DNA from 2 places in the Staphylococcus sp. aM genome. Region 2 is predicted to be linked to the other one. Evidence: riboswitches for the same ligand, from Rfam matches in the RefSeq annotation. Region 2 holds a riboswitch; the other holds the start of a gene.
What was found. Region 2 has a riboswitch for S-adenosylmethionine ahead of metX (homoserine O-acetyltransferase MetX). Riboswitches for the same ligand answer to the same signal wherever they lie in the genome.
Positions count from the first base shown of each region.

Region 1: it holds a riboswitch for S-adenosylmethionine, as region 2 does, so the genes downstream of both, P7F85_RS02815 (Na+/H+ antiporter NhaC family protein) here and metX (homoserine O-acetyltransferase MetX) in region 2, are expected to answer to the same signal.

Region 1 is NZ_CP121447.1:615,109-619,607, reverse strand. It holds gene P7F85_RS02825 (MurR/RpiR family transcriptional regulator) at 41-802, shown strand; gene P7F85_RS02820 (SRPBCC family protein) at 888-1,400, opposite strand; gene P7F85_RS02815 (Na+/H+ antiporter NhaC family protein) at 1,603-2,898, opposite strand; SAM riboswitch class I at 2,975-3,072, opposite strand; gene P7F85_RS02810 (hypothetical protein) at 3,126-3,698, opposite strand; gene P7F85_RS02805 (SDR family oxidoreductase) at 3,947-4,499, opposite strand, start outside.
Region 2 is NZ_CP121447.1:13,701-18,199, forward strand. It holds gene P7F85_RS00050 (AzlC family ABC transporter permease) at 221-913, shown strand; gene P7F85_RS00055 (AzlD domain-containing protein) at 910-1,239, shown strand; SAM riboswitch class I at 1,342-1,447, shown strand; gene metX (homoserine O-acetyltransferase MetX) at 1,513-2,478, shown strand; gene P7F85_RS00065 (YybS family protein) at 3,035-3,973, shown strand; gene P7F85_RS00070 (DHH family phosphoesterase) at 3,988-4,499, shown strand, end outside.

The DNA of each region.
Region 1 (4,499 bases), 600 kb from region 2:
TGATGAAAATTTTTTCAACACTAACAAATGAGGTGTCGTCATGTTTCTAGATGAACGTGTGAACGCGAACTTTAATCAACTCAATGACAATGATTTACAAATTGCAAATTTCGTTAATACCCATGTTGATTTATGTAAAAATTTGAAAATTCAAGACTTGGCGCAACATACACATGCATCAAATGCCACTATACATCGCTTTACACGAAAATTAGGATTTGATGGTTATAGTGACTTCAAATCATTTTTAAAATTTGAAAGTGAAAAGAAAAATCAATTGCCTTCTGACTCTATCGAATCATTTAGACAAGAAATTGAAAATACATTTAATTATTTAGATCGTATAGATTATGAACTATTAACTAATAAAATGAATGATGCTGGAACGATATATTTATATGGAACAGGTCGAGCTCAAATCAATGTGGCTGAAGAAGCACAAAGAATATTATTAACAATGCATAAAAACATCATTATTCTTTATGATGTCCACGAATTAAAAATGGTCTTAAACAAAACAGTATCGCAAGACCTTTTCTTTATCATTTCACTATCTGGAGAAACATATCAATTAAAAGAAGTGACTCAGTTATTACAATTGAGACAAAAATATTTTATCTCTGTCACAACGATGAAAGATAATTCGTTAGCCCAACAAGCAAATTATAATGTTTATGTATCTAGTAATACATTTTATTTAAATGATGGCACTGACTATTCAAGTTTCATTAGTTATCATATTTTCTTTGAAACGCTGCTCAGAAAATATAATGAACGCAAAGAGAAAGGCGACCTCAATTGATGCATTAGCCTATAAAGATAAAAAGCCAGTAAATGAGCTTTCTTAAGTTCATTTACTGGCTTATATAACTTATGTTTAAAACGAATTAGTTATTTTTTTGTTCTTCAATTTCTTCTAACACTGCATTCATTTTATCAAACATAAGTTCAAATCCATGTGCAGTGGAATCATGATATTCTTTCTTTTTCTGTTTGTATTCAAGGTTGGTTAATCTTCTTTCGCGTTCCATATATGATTGATAATAGAAGAACATTTGTGTGCCACCTGATTCACGTTCAAAGAATTCTACTTCTATAATATCCTCATCGTTACTTAAGCCTGGCATACCTATTGTCATTTTAATAAATTCATCCATGACTAATTCTTCGTATGTACCTTCGATAATATTTTGTTTGCCATTTCTACTATCAACGATACGATACTTACCACCTTCTTGGACATCTGCTTCAAATGATTTATTCGTACGTTTCGACGTCATAAACCATTGTTTAAGAATATCTTCTTTCGTCCAAGCTTCATAAATTGTTTCTGGTGAATATTTTAATAAACGTTCAATATCAATTTCTACATATTCATTTTCCACATTATACTTTGCCACTTTCAGTCACCTACTTTCACTCTTAATACTATTTTAACGTATTTGTTCAAACTTCCAAACATTTATACATTAAAAAAGATTGCGCTTCTACACATTTAGTCTAGTTTACCATTAAAACGCTGACTTAAAACATTTTCAATATTTATAATTCTATTTATCAACTAAAAAACCGAGACTAAAAAGTCTCAGTTTTTAATCATATTTATGCTTTATTTTTTAATTTCGGATACCCAATTAAAATAGCAATCAGCCCACATACTCCAAGCATGATTGGATAAATACTATAAGGTACAAGTAAGAATGGTGAGATACCAGCCACTCCTGCAGCTGAAATAACTTGAGGACTATATGGTAATAAGCCTTGGAAACATCCACCAAATATATCTAAAATACTAGCTGATTTACGTGGATCAACATCATATTCATCTGCTATATTTTTAGCTAATGGTCCTGACATAATGATTGAAATAGTATTATTAGCTGTTGCAATATCTGCTACACTAACTAAACTGGCAATACCTATTTCAGCCCCACGTTTAGATTTCACGCGCCCTCTAACTACATTTAACAACCAATCTATACCGCCATTATGTTGAATAAGTCCTACTAAACCACCAATTAATAGGGCAATCATCGCAATATCTTCCATACCTATAATCCCTTTAGATACAGCACTTAGTAATCCTTTCCAACCAAATGAGCCATCAATAAGACCAATGATTCCAGATAAAACTGTTCCACCAATAAGAACGATAATCACATTGACACCAACTAGCGCTAGAATCAACACCAATAGATATGGAATGACTTTAACTAATTGGAAATCATAACTTTTAGAATGATCCATGGAAATACCATTTGTTAGGAAAAATAGTACAACTATAGTTAATATCGCACCTGGTAAAACAATTCTAAAGTTTACTTTAAATTTATCTTTCATCTTCGTATGTTGTGTACGTACAGCCGCTATCGTAGTATCAGAAATCATAGAAAGATTATCTCCAAACATAGCGCCACCAACTACTGTAGCCATAGCTAATGCTGCAGAGACATCTGTTGCTTGCGCAAAGCCAAATCCTACTGGTGCAATAGCTGCTACTGTGCCTACTGATGTTCCCATTGAAATAGAAACAAACATACAAATGATAAATAAACCTACTATAATTAAATTTTCAGGGATGAGAGACAATCCCAAATTTACAGTAGAAGTCACGCCACCCATTTTCTCTGTAGTCGTAGAAAATGCGCCTGCTAAAATAAAGATAAGCATCATTAAAATAATATTTGAATGACCTGCACCTTTAGTAAACACTTCAACTTTAGTGGCAAATTTTTCTTTGCGATTCATCAACAAAGCAACGATTACTGTAATCGTTATCGCAACATTTAACGGCATCGTCGTGAAATCACCCGAGATGATACCTACACCTAAAAATAACAACATAAATAATAATAACGGAAATAACGCCCAAGCATTACCCTTTTTAGTTTCTTTCATCATTAGACCTACTTCCTTACAAAAAATACCTCTTTTCCTTATGATAAAGAAAAGAGGTCCATCTACAACGATTATCCCCTTATCTTCAAACCTAGACAGGTTACTGGAATTGGCACATGATTCAATGTTGCCGAAGCTTCATAGGGCCAGTCCCTCCACTTCTCTTGATAAGTGATTCATATTTAACGTTTACGTTACAAGATAATTCCTATGACGTCAATCATAAATTATAACTTCGTCGTAAAATATTTTTCATAAATAATTAATGCAACAGCAACTACGAATAACATTGCAATAGCTATACCAAAGACGATCCACCATTTTAAATAAAGTGATACAATCATTAAAATAATAGAAATGATCGTCATACTAATCATCAGTATTTTAAATTGTCGTTCACGTTGTTGAGAGATCACTTTATAATCTCGATGATTTTTCCTTTGTGTATCATCATCAATTTGTAATTTAGTTTCTATATAAAAAACAAACGCCATAGTTACCATTAGGATTAAGAAACCAATCCATACATGGGATTGTGATATTAGCACTATTCCGGCATAACCTAAATACAAACACCCCGCAATAATACCTAATAACCGGTCGATTGTTTGATTAATCCATATGATATTATTTTTAATATTTTTATTAACAAAATACAGATTTTTTAATGCATTGGTTAAAGCAAATAAAAGTATTAAAATGATTAAAAACCATTGATTTTTAGTAAATAACGAAAATATAACTATAGCGATTATACCTATTATGAACGGAGCAACCCTTATAAACCTATCTTTCACCATGTCATAACCTCCTTTAGATATAAGATTTAATTTGCATGTCCTCGTATAAAATGCCAATCCCTTAAATATATAGGGTATTTTTTAATTAAATTTCATTCTTCAAAAAGGTTAATAATTTTATATTTTTATTTTACATTAAACATATTTTTATTCCAAATTCATAATAAAATTGGATATAGTTATCATATAATTTGTCACAAAAAAATAGTCGATAAAGTATTAACACTTTATCGACCAACTTATATTCATTAGTTAATTTGAATACCGCCTGTCACACCGAAGACTTGTCCAGTTGTATAACTTGATTCTTCAGATGCTAATAGGACATATGTTCCTGATAATTCAACAGGTTGTCCTGCACGGCCAAGTGGTGTTTCCTTACCAAATTCAGGAATATTTCGTTGTGGTTGTCCACCAGTAATTTGTAATGGTGACCAAAATGGTCCTGGGGCTACACAATTGACACGAATACCTTTTGCGCCAAGTTCTTCTGATAAACTTTTTGTTAATGAGATAATTGCAGCTTTCGAAGCGGCATAATCATGTAAAATAGGACTTGGATTATATCCTTGAACAGATGATGTTGTTGTAATTGATGCACCTGGTTGTAAATATTCTAACGCTTTTTGTACTGTCCAAAATATAGGATATACATTGGTTTCAAATGTCTCTTTAAATGATTGTGTATCAAACCCTTGTATATCGTCATGGTATTGTTGATGTCCAGCTACTAATGTCACATTATCCAGCCCACCAAGTTGTTGATGTGCTTCTTCGACCATGTCATAGTTAAATTGTTCA
Region 2 (4,499 bases):
ATTAAGTAAAATTTAGATGCAAAATAGTGTGGGTAGTCTAACTATTAATAGAAAATTCTGTCATATTTAAAATGTTGTGATGACGGCATTTTAAAAGTGAGGTTTGTCTGACATCACACACACCGACGTCTAAAGTGATTGCCGTTTTCATCATTGTATATTAGACTTGAGTTTATTATTTAAACGTAAATGCGTTTGTAACTAGAAAGGGGGAGACAAGATGACCCATCTCACATTTAGACAAGGTGTTAAAGAATGCATTCCAACATTATTAGGGTATGCAGGTGTTGGTATTTCATTTGGCATCGTTGCTGCATCTCAAAAGTTTAGTTTATTAGAAATTATATTACTTTGTTTAATTATTTATGCTGGTGCGGCACAATTTATTATATGTGCGTTAGTCATAGCTGGAACACCCATAACAGCGATAGTGTTAACAACATTTATTGTTAATTCACGTATGTTTTTATTAAGTATGACTTTAGCACCCAATTTTAAGTCTTATGGTTTATGGAATCGAATTGGACTTGGTTCTTTAGTAACCGATGAAACGTTTGGTGTAGCCATCACGCCTTATTTAAAAGGTGAGCCAATTAACGATCGTTGGTTGCATGGTTTAAACATCACAGCATATTTGTTTTGGACCTTTTCTTGTGTAGTTGGTGCTGTATTTGGCAAATATATTTCGAATCCAGAGATATTAGGATTAGATTTTGCGATTACAGCTATGTTTGTATTTTTAGGAATTGCTCAATTTGAATCTGTTAAAAAGTCTAAGATCAACATCTATCTTGTGCTTATTCTATGTGTCATTGTGATGATGTTAACGTTAAGCTTTGTTATGCCCTCGTATGTAGCGATTATAATATCTGCGGTTGTCGCATCTACATTAGGGGTGGTGATGGACAGATGATGACAGATCAACATATGTTAATCATAATTATTCTATGTGGTATTGTTACGATTTTAGTCAGAGTGATTCCATTTATGATGATTTCACGAGTAAATCTACCAGATGTTATTATTCAATGGTTATCCTTTATACCTATCACACTTTTTACAGCACTTGTCTTGGACGGTATTATTCAACAACATGAAGGTAGTGTAGGCTATACACTCAATGTGCCATTCATTATTGCATTAATACCAACTGTATTATTAGCCATATATACGAGAAGTCTAACTTGGACCATTTTAGGCGGTATTGCATTTATCGCTCTATTGAGATTCTTTCTATAGAAATCAAGGTCTACATATTGAATTTCGTGATGGAGTTAGTTAAAATTTAAGTAGTTAGAAAATTTAGATAATTAATATATTTATTCAAAACTTAATCATAAAATCTTATTCAGAGAAGTTGAGGGACTTGGCCCATAGACGCTTCAGCAACCGGCTATAAAGAATACGAGTACGGTGCTAAAACCAACGAGCACTCGAATGATAAGTACTGAACCGCTTCTTACTTTTCATAGAGTAAGAAGCTTTTTTATTTAAAGGAGGATGGATTCATATATGTCGAATTATACAGTTGATACATTAGAATTAGGCCAATTCACGACAGAGTCTGGAGAAACGATACAAAACTTAAAATTAAAATATGAACATGTAGGTTATCCTGGACAACCATTAGCATTAGTTTGCCATGCATTAACTGGCAATCATCTTACATATGGTACAGATGAACATCCAGGTTGGTGGCGTGAAATTATTGATGGTGGTTATATGCCTATCAATGATTATCAATTTTTAACATTCAACGTCATAGGGAGTCCATTTGGTTCAAGTTCAAAGCATAATGATCCACATTTTCCAGATCATTTAACATTAAGAGATATCGTACGTGCACTTGAGAAGGGGATAGAAGCACTAGGGTTTAATAAAATAGATATTTTAATCGGTGGGAGTTTAGGTGGTATGCAAGCACTAGAATTACTTTATAATCGACGATTCCAAGTAGATAAAGCGGTTATACTTGCTGCTACAGATAAAACCTCATCGTACAGTTGTGCCTTTAATGAGATTGCTAGACAAGCGATTCATATCGGAGGTAAAGAAGGTTTAAGTATTGCTCGACAATTAGGATTTTTAACCTATCGATCTTCTAAAAGTTATGATCAACGCTTCACACCTGAAGAGGTAGTTAGTTATCAACAACATCAAGGGAACAAGTTCAAAGAATCCTTTGATTTATCATGTTATTTAACACTGCTGGACGTCTTAGATAGTCATAATATTGATAGAGGCAGAGATGATGTTGATGAGGTGTTTAAATCATTAGACACAAAGGTATTAACGATGGGATTCATAGATGATTTGTTATATCCAGATGATCAAGTATTAGCGGCAGGACAACGTTTTAAATATCATCGACACTTTTTTGTACCAGATAATGTGGGGCACGATGGTTTCTTACTTAATTTTGAAGATTGGGCACCTAATTTATATCACTTTTTAAATGCGAAACATATTCGACGATAATGACTAAAACCATGTTCTAACGTTAATTTTATAAGGTTGAATATCGATGTTAAAAGTATAGTATATAAAGAGAATACAAATCGAGAAATTAAATAGGTGACTATGAGATGAAACAATTGATAATTATATTAAATGCATTGAATTATATAGTTATAGCATTATTAATAATATTCAACTTCAATAATCTATCTGAAAAGGGATTAGATATATGTAGATATTTTCTTTTTATTAGTTGTGTTTTATTTATATTTTCATTAATTATGTATTTAATAACTAAGAAAGAATTTGTTTTAAAAAGTAGTTTTATTAATCTAGTTAATTTAATTGTAATATTTCCAATTCTACTATTAATAATGATTTGATTTTCATATTACTATGCTTACTATTAAAAGGTTTACGGTTAAAATATTTTAATGAATTTTAATTAAAAATTTGTAAAAATAATAGATTATTTCACTCTAAAGTACTGCTGGAATTGACCGACATAAATACCAGTAGTACTTTATTGTTTATTTTTTTCAAAGAGGTTAAAATGGTAATTATAGTCAAAAAAAGTATGGGAGTGGCGTGTGTGTTTTCAAAAATACAACCTAAAGCAACTATTATAGGTACATTAGCATTAGTGATAGTCGCTTTAGTAACACATGTATTACCTATTCTCGGCTTAATTTTATGTTTATTTGCAACAATCCCAGGTGTCGTATTATGGAACAAATCTATTCAGTCATTTGGAATTAGTGCCTTAGTAACAGTTATAATTACAACATTATTAGGTAATACATTCGTCTTAAGTATGATGGTTTTAGTGATTTTAACGAGTTTAATCATTGGACAATTACTTAAGGAAAGAGCAACAAAAGAAAGAATTTTATATGTAACAACGGTATCTCTAAGTTTAATGACATTGATAGGATTCATGTTATTACAAGTATTTGAAAAAATCCCAAGAGCAGCCGCATTAGTTAACCCAGTTAAAGAAACCGTTCATAACATGTTATTAACAAGTGGAGCAGATGCTGATTACAGACAGATGCTTGAAGAAAGTATCCGCCAAATGACGGTCCAACTCCCTAGTTATCTCATTATTATCGTTTTTCTTTTCGTTTTAATTAATCTGATCATAACATTTCCAATCTTGCGCAAATTCAAAGTAGCTACGCCAATATTCAAACCACTATTCGCTTGGCAAATGAATCGTACGCTATTAACAATCTATATTATTGATTTACTTTGTGTCATGTTTGCAACCCAACCAAGTACGTTCCAGAGTATCGTATTAAACTTTGAAGTTGTGTTATCATTAGTGATGTACATTCAAGGGATGAGCGTGATACATTTCTTCGGAAAAGCGAAGCGACTACCGAATGTAGTAACTATCATATTAATGGTTATAGGGACATTATTAACACCAATGACTCATATTGTAGGGTTATTAGGTGTCATCGATTTATGTATCAATTTAAAACAACTAATGAACAATAATAATAAAAAGTGATGAGAGGTGGAAGAATGAACCGTCAATCCACTAAAAAAGCTTTGCTCATACCATTTATCATAATGGTACTGACTGCTATAGCATTAGTCATCGTTTGGTTTATATTTAACCAAATCGTGGCAGGCATAGCTGCAGGAATATTACTAGTAATGATTATTGCTAGTGGGTTCTTGCTAAGACAAGCTTTTATGAAAATGGACAGTTATGTGGATGGTTTAAGTGGTCATATTACAACAAGTAGTAATAAGGCGATTAAACACTTACCGATCGGGATGATTGTGTTAGATGAGAACGACCATATTGAATGGGTTAACCAATTTATGTCTGAACATTTAACAACTAATGTTATTTCAGAATCGGTAAACGAAATATTTCCTAATATCTTAAAGCAATTGGAGAAAGTTCAAGAAGTAGAAATTGAACATGAAAATTATCATTATAGAGTACGTTATTCAAGCAATGAACATTGCTTATACTTCTTCGATATTACAGATGAAGTACAAACGAACCAACTATATGAAGATTC